Regions from separate parts of the Rhodococcus sp. WMMA185 genome, predicted to be linked through region 2. Evidence: riboswitches for the same ligand, from Rfam matches in the RefSeq annotation. Region 2 holds a riboswitch; the other holds the start of a gene.

The links. A riboswitch is a leader RNA that binds a small molecule or an ion and turns the genes downstream of it on or off. The one in region 2 is predicted to bind S-adenosylmethionine.
Region 1: linked by a shared signal. The riboswitch ahead of BFN03_RS03995 (bifunctional o-acetylhomoserine/o-acetylserine sulfhydrylase) and the one ahead of BFN03_RS15805 (aminotransferase class V-fold PLP-dependent enzyme) in region 2 are both predicted to bind S-adenosylmethionine.

Annotation. Positions count from the first base shown of each region.
Region 1 covers NZ_CP017014.1:906,107-910,315, reverse strand. The annotation lists gene BFN03_RS04000 (NADP-dependent isocitrate dehydrogenase) at 1-917, opposite strand, end outside; SAM riboswitch class IV at 1,335-1,456, shown strand; partial or broken gene BFN03_RS03995 (bifunctional o-acetylhomoserine/o-acetylserine sulfhydrylase) at 1,566-2,852, shown strand; gene metX (homoserine O-acetyltransferase MetX) at 2,849-3,973, shown strand; gene BFN03_RS03985 (DUF3017 domain-containing protein) at 4,006-4,209, opposite strand, start outside.
Region 2 covers NZ_CP017014.1:3,502,791-3,506,999, forward strand. The annotation lists gene BFN03_RS15795 (YbaK/EbsC family protein) at 40-513, shown strand; gene dszD (NADH:FMN oxidoreductase DszD) at 586-1,161, shown strand; gene BFN03_RS15805 (aminotransferase class V-fold PLP-dependent enzyme) at 1,209-2,504, opposite strand; SAM riboswitch class IV at 2,553-2,668, opposite strand; gene BFN03_RS15810 (sugar porter family MFS transporter) at 2,769-4,209, opposite strand, start outside.

The DNA.
Region 1 (4,209 bases), 1.8 Mb from region 2:
TCGGCCTCACAGGTCTTTCCGTCCGGGGTCAGCAGTACGGAGGTCATCAAACCGAGCGAGCCGAAGCCCTGTGCCACGGTGTCGGACTGCACGTCGCCGTCGTAGTTCTTGCAGGCCCAGACGTAGCCGCCCTCCCACTTGAGCGCCGCCGCAACCATGTCATCGATGAGGCGGTGCTCGTAGGTGAGGCCGGCCGCATCGAACTCCGGTTTGAACTCGGTCTCGTAGATCCGCTGGAAGATGTCCTTGAAGGCACCGTCATACGCCTTGAGGATGGTGTTCTTCGTCGACAGGTAGACCGGGTAGTTCTGCTGCAAGCCGTAGTTGAGAGACGCACGGGCGAAGTCCTCGATGGACTTCGTGAAGTTGTACATGCCCTGAACGACTCCACCCTTCTCGGGGAAGTTCACCAGTTCGTGCTCGATCGGCTCGCTGCCGTCCTCGGGTGTGTAGGTGATCATCACCTTGCCGGGGCCGGGAACCTTGAAGTCGGTGGCGCGGTACTGGTCACCGAAGGCATGGCGGCCGATGATGATCGGCTTGGTCCACCCCGGAACCAGTCGCGGAACGTTGGAGATGATGATCGGTGCACGGAAGATCGTGCCACCGAGAATGTTACGGATGGTGCCGTTGGGAGACCGCCACATCTTCTTGAGGCCGAATTCCTCGACGCGTGCCTCGTCCGGAGTGATGGTCGCGCACTTCACACCGACGCCGTGCTTCTTGATGGCATTGGCGGCATCGACGGTCACCTGGTCGTCGGTCTGGTCCCGGTACTCGACCCCGAGGTCGTAGTACTCGAGATTTACGTCCAAGTACGGGTGAATCAATTTGTCCTTGATGAACTGCCAGATGATGCGCGTCATCTCGTCGCCGTCGAGTTCGACGACGGTACCCTCAACCTTGATTTTGGACATGGGTGCTTCGCGTCCTCCTAGGAAGTTTTCCTGGTTACACGGTTGCGGGCACACTTCGTGAGTGAGTCCGCGAACGGTTCGCTTATCAAACGTAGACGGTTGGTGCGATCTCGGGGAGACCACACCCAAACAAGACAAGCGTACTGCTTTGCGTGAAGGTCACGACAAGCGCCCGTGGTCCACACCGGTTCGCCCGTGATGCGTTCAGGAACCTGGGCTCGAACCTGGGCCGCCACACCCCCGCGGAGAACGAGGCTGCGGAGAACGAGACGAATTGCACAATTTCAGGATCAGCGAGAGCCCTTCCTGATCAGCCGCCCTCTTTCTGCGCTGAACTCCTCGCGAGATCCCTGTTTCCCCGTGAGATGCCGGTGCCGTTTCGTATCATCCCGCCGTAGCAGGCTAAGATGGCCGCAAGGTCATGAGTACCAGCGCAAAGCCCCGGCTAGCTGGTCGGCAACCCTCCACCGCGGTGGGGTGCCCCGGGTGATGACCGGGTTTCCTGATCCATATAGACATTCGGGTAACAAGCGCAGGTCCGACATCGGGGGTTCATGATGTGTTGTTGTCGTTGATGAATCAGCCACGCCCTGTGCGCAAAGGAATTCAGCCCTTCATCGCGCCTCGTCGAAACACTGGAGTGAACATCACATGACAGAGAACTGGTCGTTCGAGACCAAGCAGATCCACGCCGGGCAGACGTCCGACGCCACCACCAAGGCGCGGGCACTACCGATCTACCAGACCACCGCGTACACCTTCGACAGCACCGACCACGCCGCGGCGCTGTTCGGGCTGGCCGAGCCTGGCAACATCTACACCCGCATCATGAACCCCACCCAAGACGCCGTCGAGCAACGCATCGCCGCCCTCGAAGGTGGCGTCGCCGCGCTGCTACTCGCATCGGGGCAGGCCGCGGAAACTCTCGCGATCCTCAATCTCACCGAAGCCGGCGACCACATCGTGTCCAGCCCCCGGCTGTACGGCGGGACGTACAACCTCTTCCATTACACGCTGCCGAAACTGGGCATCGAGGTCTCGTTCGTCGAGGACCCCGACGACCTCGAACAGTGGCGCGAGGCCATCCGTCCGAACACCAAGGCGTTTTACGGTGAGACCATCTCCAACCCCCGCAACGACGTCCTCGACATTTCCGGTATCTCTGAGGTCGGCCATGACAACGGGATCCCGCTGATCGTCGACAACACGGTAGCCACCCCCTATCTGATCCGCCCCCTCGAGCACGGTGCGGACATCGTGGTCCACTCGGCCACCAAATACCTCGGCGGCCACGGCACCGCCATCGCGGGCGTGATCGTCGATGGCGGCACCTTCGACTGGACCCAGGGCCGCCACACCGGCTTCACCACCCCCGACCCGAGCTACCACGGCGTCGTCTTCGCCGAACTCGGTGCACCGGCCTACGCACTCAAGGCCCGGGTCCAGTTGCTCCGCGATCTCGGCTCCGCGATCTCCCCGTTCAACGCCTTCCTCATCGCGCAGGGCATCGAGACACTGAGCCTGCGGATGGAGCGGCATGTCGCGAACGCGACCGCGGTCGCCGAGTTCCTCGAAGCCCGCCCCGAAGTGGTGTCCGTCGGGTATGCGGGGCTGCCGTCGTCGCCGTGGTACGAGCGCGCGAAGAAGCTCGCCCCGCACGGCGCCGGGGCAGTCGTCACCTTCGAACTCGCCGGCGGTGTCGAAGCGGGCAAGCAATTCGTCAACGCACTCACCCTGCACAGTCACGTCGCGAATATCGGCGACGTGCGCTCACTGGTGATCCACCCCGCATCAACCACTCACGCGCAGCTCACCCCGGAGGAGCAGCTGGCCAGCGGCGTGACTCCCGGCCTCGTGCGCCTCGCGGTCGGCATCGAGGGAATCGATGACATCCTCGCCGACCTCGAGACAGGACTGAAGGCGGTGACATCTTGACAGTTGGTGAATTGCAGATCCTGCCAGCCGTGGAAGGCCGTCTCGGCTATGTCGACATCGGCTCCCTAGAACTGGAGAGCGGTGCGGTCATCCCGTCCGTCACCCTCGCGGTGCAGCGGTGGGGCGTGTTGTCGCCGAACCGGGACAACCTAGTACTGGTCGAGCATGCCCTTACCGGCGATTCCCACGTGACCGGACCTGCCAACGAAGACCACCCTTCACCCGGATGGTGGAACGGCATGGTGGGCCCGGGAGCACCGATCGACACGAACGAATGGTGTGTAGTCGCCACCAACGTTCTCGGAGGTTGCCGCGGCTCCACCGGGCCAGGCTCGCTCGCCGAGGACGGCCAGCCATGGGGCGGACGTTTCCCGGAGATCTCCATACGGGATCAGGTCGCCGCGGAGAAGAAGCTCACCGATCTTCTCGGTATCGAGAAGTTGGCGTCGGTCATGGGTGGCTCGATGGGCGGCATGCGCGCCCTCGAGTGGGCGGTCAGCTATCCCGACCAGGTCGCCTCTGCTCTCGTCCTTGCAGTCGGCGCACGCTCGACCGCCGATCAGATCGGGACACAGTCCACCCAGATCGAGGCCATCATCAGCGACCCCGACTGGCAGGGCGGAAACTACTACGGCACCGGCAGAATCCCCCGGACCGGGTTGGGGATCGCCCGCCGTATCGCGCATCTCACCTACCGCACCGAAGGCGAACTCGATTCCCGATTCGCCAATTCGGCCCAGGACGGTGAGGATCCGCGACTCGGCGGACGGTACGCCGTTGAGAGCTACCTCCAGCATCAGGCCGACAAGCTCGTAGGCAGGTTCGACCCGGCCACGTACGTGCTTCTCACCGAAGCGATGAACCGGCACGACGTGGGCCGTGGGCGCGGTGGAGTAGCGGCGGCACTCGCCACGGTGACCGCGCCGGTGGTCGTGGGAGGCATCGACTCGGACCGCCTGTACCCGATTCGCTCGTTGGAGGCTTTGGCGAACGACCTCCCGACCTGTGATGGGCTGCGGGTGCTCGAGTCCAAGGACGGCCACGACGGATTCCTCACCGAAGCCGAAGCAGTGGCGAAACTGCTCGTCGAGACGATGGATCTCGCCCGGTCGGGGCGCTGAGGGCAGAGGGGTCGTGCGACCCGCTCGGACCCCTATCCGGTTCCGAGCGGGTCGATCGAGACCGCTAGCCAGACGATTGCGCCGCCGACCGCGGTGAGCGCACCGACGTCGAAGGGCTTGCTGCGCACCGCCAGCAGTCCGACACGTTCGGACGGCATCATCAAGCGGAAGACTGCCGCCAGCAGCGTGGCGGCGCCGAACACGAACGCTCCCCTGCGCCACCGGTCAGCCAGTAC
Region 2 (4,209 bases):
TTGCAGCCCTTTTCGATCGAATGGTCCTACCCTTGGACCATGCCGATGTCCCTGCATCCCAACGCCGCGCGCGTCGCCGAGACCCTGATCGCGAGAGGACATCACGGGGTGATCGTGACCCAGCGCGAGCCCACTCACTCCGCTGCCGAGGCCGCGAAGTCTCTGAAGGTACATATCGGGGCGATCACCAAGTCTCTCGTGTTCATGCTGGACGACGATCCGATCCTGCTCCTTGTGTCGGGAGCCCACTCTGTGGATCTGGTTGCCACGGGCAAGCGGCTACAGGGAGAACTGACTCGAGCACCCGCAGACATGGTGCAACTCGCGACTGGTCAGCCGATCGGAGGCATCGCTCCGCTCGGACATCCGACGAATCTGCCGACCTACGTCGACAACGCCTTGGCCGAGTACCCCGAACTATGGGCGGCGGCCGGACAACCGAACACCGTCTTCCGCACATCGTTCTCGGAGTTGGTGCGTATCACCGCGGGCTCTGCCATCGACGTGGCCTGAGTTCCGGGCCCGCCTTCTATAGTTGACGGCAGATCTCGTGAACCAAGTACACGGGCCGATCCGGAGAGTATTTTGTCCGACTCAGTCGAGAATGCCGATACAGCCCACCGTTCGGGCCATCGTTCGGGCGTGACCCGCGATCCCGAACTCTCGTCCGGCATCAGTGCGGTCGACTATCGGGCTGCCCTGCGCCGTCACCCCGCAGGAGTCACGATCGTGACTCTCTATTCGAAGTCTGGCCCGGTCGGCTTCACGGCCACCTCTTTCGCCTCGCTTTCGCTGGACCCACCGTTGGTGTCGTTCAATATCGCGCACACCTCCTCCAGCATCAAGGCCCTACATTCCGCGGATTCGCTGGTGATACATCTGCTCGGCGAACACCAGCAGCACCTGGCTCAGCGGTTCGCACGCAGCGCCGACCAACGGTTCGCGGACAAGTCGCTCTGGGCCAGGCTCGACACCGGAGAACCAGTGCTTCATGGAACCCCCAGTTGGCTCCGGGTCACCGTGGACCAGTTGATTCCCGTCGGGGATCACACACTCGTGATCGGCCTGGTGACCCGGGTGCACGCGGAGGCCGACGACGAGACCGCTTCGTCTCCATTGCTCTACCATCAGGGTCGCTATTTCCGGCCCACCCCCCTATGAAGGATCTCCCTGAGGGACAACCGTTGTGAACCCGGCACGTCGGGCCGTCATACCAGCGCATCCGACGAAAACCGAGTCTCCGGCACCGGATTCCACTGGGCGCCCTCCTTGGCGTAGATCCAGGTCCGATTGCCGTTCACGAGAGTCCGCACCGCATCGACAAGTCGATCCACATCTTCCGAGCAGCTTCCCAGTCCCAGGCTCACGCGTACCGCGCCGTCGGGTCGGCCGAGTCGTTCGAGCAACGGATGTGCACAGAAACGGCCGTCGCGAACTCCGATTCCATGTTCTGCAGAGAGATAGACGGCGACCTCCCCCGGTTCGAACCCGTCGATCGTGAACGTCACGATTCCGACAGTGTCGGGCACATCTGGCCACAGCCGGAGGAACTGCAGGCCGTCCACCGAGCCGAGTCCTTCGAGAATCCGTGCGGTCAGAGCGGCCTCGTGTTCGGCAACACGGCCGAAATCCAATTCGGACAGCGCATCGCATGCGGCAGCCAGTGCCGCGGCGCCGAGTACGTTGGGTGTTCCTCCCTCGTGGCGTGCGGGTGCGGGCGCCCATTGGACGGAATCAACAGTCACGTTGCCGGCCGCGCCACCGCCTGCCAGGTAGGGATCGGCGGCGTCGAGCCAGTCTCGGCGACCCACCAGCACACCGGCACCGAACGGTGCATACAGTTTGTGCCCGGAGAACGCCAAATAGTCGACACCAGACGCCGCGAGGTTGATCCGACGATGGGGTGCGAGCTGCGCAGCATCGACGAGAATCCTTGCGCCACAACGGTGTGCAACCTCGGCGAGTGCGGCGATTGGCAACACCTCACCGGTGACATTTGATGCACCCGTCACCGCGAGCAGGGCGGTTGGTTTCGAGCACAATTCGGCGACGAGACGCCGTATCGTCTCGGACAGCGTGTCAGCGGCCCGGACTACGCGAGAGTTGTTCCAAGGCAGCAAATTCGCGTGGTGTTCGATGTCGAGGATCACTGTGCTGCAAGGAACACAACCGGCGAGCAGGTTGAGCGAGTCCGTGGTGTTCCGGGTAAACACCACCACCTGATCTTCACTTGCTCCGACGAACCCGGCAACCGACGTGCGGGCCTTCTCGTAGCAATCGGTCGACACCCTCGATGCGTAGCCCGCGCCCCGGTGCACGCTGGAGTACAGCGGCAGCAAGGTCTCGATGCGCTCGGTCACCTGCCGCAACGCGGGCGCGCTGGCCGCACAGTCGAAGTTGACGTAGGTGCGATTGCCACCCTGAACCAGCGGAACTTGCAAGTCGGAACCCGAAACCCGCGCCAGGGGACGGGCGCACAGGTCGGCGGTCGATGCAGCAGTCATTCGTTATCCCTCGAATCCAGGGACTCATCACAGGGTCGGTGCCCTCGGAGTCCGCGCTTGCCGGGTCCGGTATCGAACCTCAGCCCGGTCGTCACCCGGAGCACCCCGCCGCAGTGGAGGGTTGCCGACCAGCAAGCCGGGGCTTGACGCTGGCACTCGTGACCTGTTTCGAAGAGTGCAGGATCAATATGCGGTTGTCAAGCCGAGCCCCTGCCAGCAGGCTCTTTGTCATCGAATAGTGTTGCCCGAGAACCGGAGAGGATCTCAGTTCGCCGGTGCGGTAGCCGAATCGTGGAACTTCGGGTTGGGACGCCCGTCCTCGGTCGCAAGTTCGTCCATGGATTCGAGCTGCCGCCCCTTGGTTTCGGGCAGCATCTTCCACACAAAGACCAGCGCGAGCAAGGAGAAGACCCCATAGAGCCCGTAAGCGTACTCGAGGCCGAGCGCCGCAAGCGGTGGGAAGGTGGTGCTGACGGCGAAGTTGGCGACCCATTGGGCTGCGGCGCTCAGGCCCAGGGCGAGGGCTCGGATGCGATTGGGGAACATTTCGCCGAGTAACACCCACACGACCGGCCCCCAGCTCGCGCCGAAGCCGACGACAAATACATTCGCGGCGATCAAGGCAACGGCGCCCCAACCGGAGGGGAGGGTCATCACGTTGTCGACCTCGGTGGACTGGGCGAACGCCACCGCCATCAGGAACAGGGAGACTGTCATCGTAGCGGCGCCGAACAGAAGCAGGGGCCGCCGCCCGACCTTGTCGATGAGCGAGATCGCAATGAGAGTGGCGACGATGTTGGTGACGGCGGTGATGACCGAGATCGTGAACGAGTCCGACTCCTGGAAGCCGACGGACTGCCACAGGGTGGTCGAGTAGTAGAAGATCACGTTGATGCCGACGAACTGCTGGAAGACCGACAACAAGATACCCACCCATACCAGTGGCAGAAAGAAGTACTTTCCGCCCAGCAGATCCGAGAACCGTTGTTTACGTTCCGTGTTCACTGTCTGCCGGATCTCGCGGATCTTCCGGTCGACGGCGCCGTCGACCAGGGCGAGCACATTTCGCAACACCTCGCCGGCCTCGTCGATGCGGTCCTTGTTCACCAGATAGCGGGGAGACTCAGGCAGCCGGACAGCAAGGATGCCGTAGATTATCGCCGGGACTGTTTCGGCGATGAACATCCACCGCCACGCGTCGAGTCCGAGCCACAGGGTCTGCGCCGCACCGCCGGCGAGATCGGCTAGCAGTGCGCTGGTGAGAATCGCAAGGAAAATACCGGTTACCAGGGCCAACAACTGCATCGAGCCGAGCCGGCCGCGGATGCGGGCGGGCGATATCTCCGCTATGTAGGCGGGCGCGATCACCGAGGCGAATCCGATGCCGACACCGCCCAGGAACCGCCAGGCGATCAGATCCCAGACTCCGACGACGAGGCCGGAGCCGATCGCGCTGACGGTCAGCAGAACCGAGGCGACCACCATTGTGCGGACTCGGCCGATCCGATCGGCGCAGATGCCCGCGGACCAGCTGCCAAGTCCGGCGCCGAGTAGGGCGCACGAGACGACGAAGCCGAGCAGGGTGGGTGCCAGCGCGAACTCTTGACGCACGGCGTCGACGGTGCCGTTGATGATCGCGCTATCGAAGCCGAACAGGAATCCGCCGAGGGCGGCACCGGCTGCTATGGCGACCAATCGTCGCGAA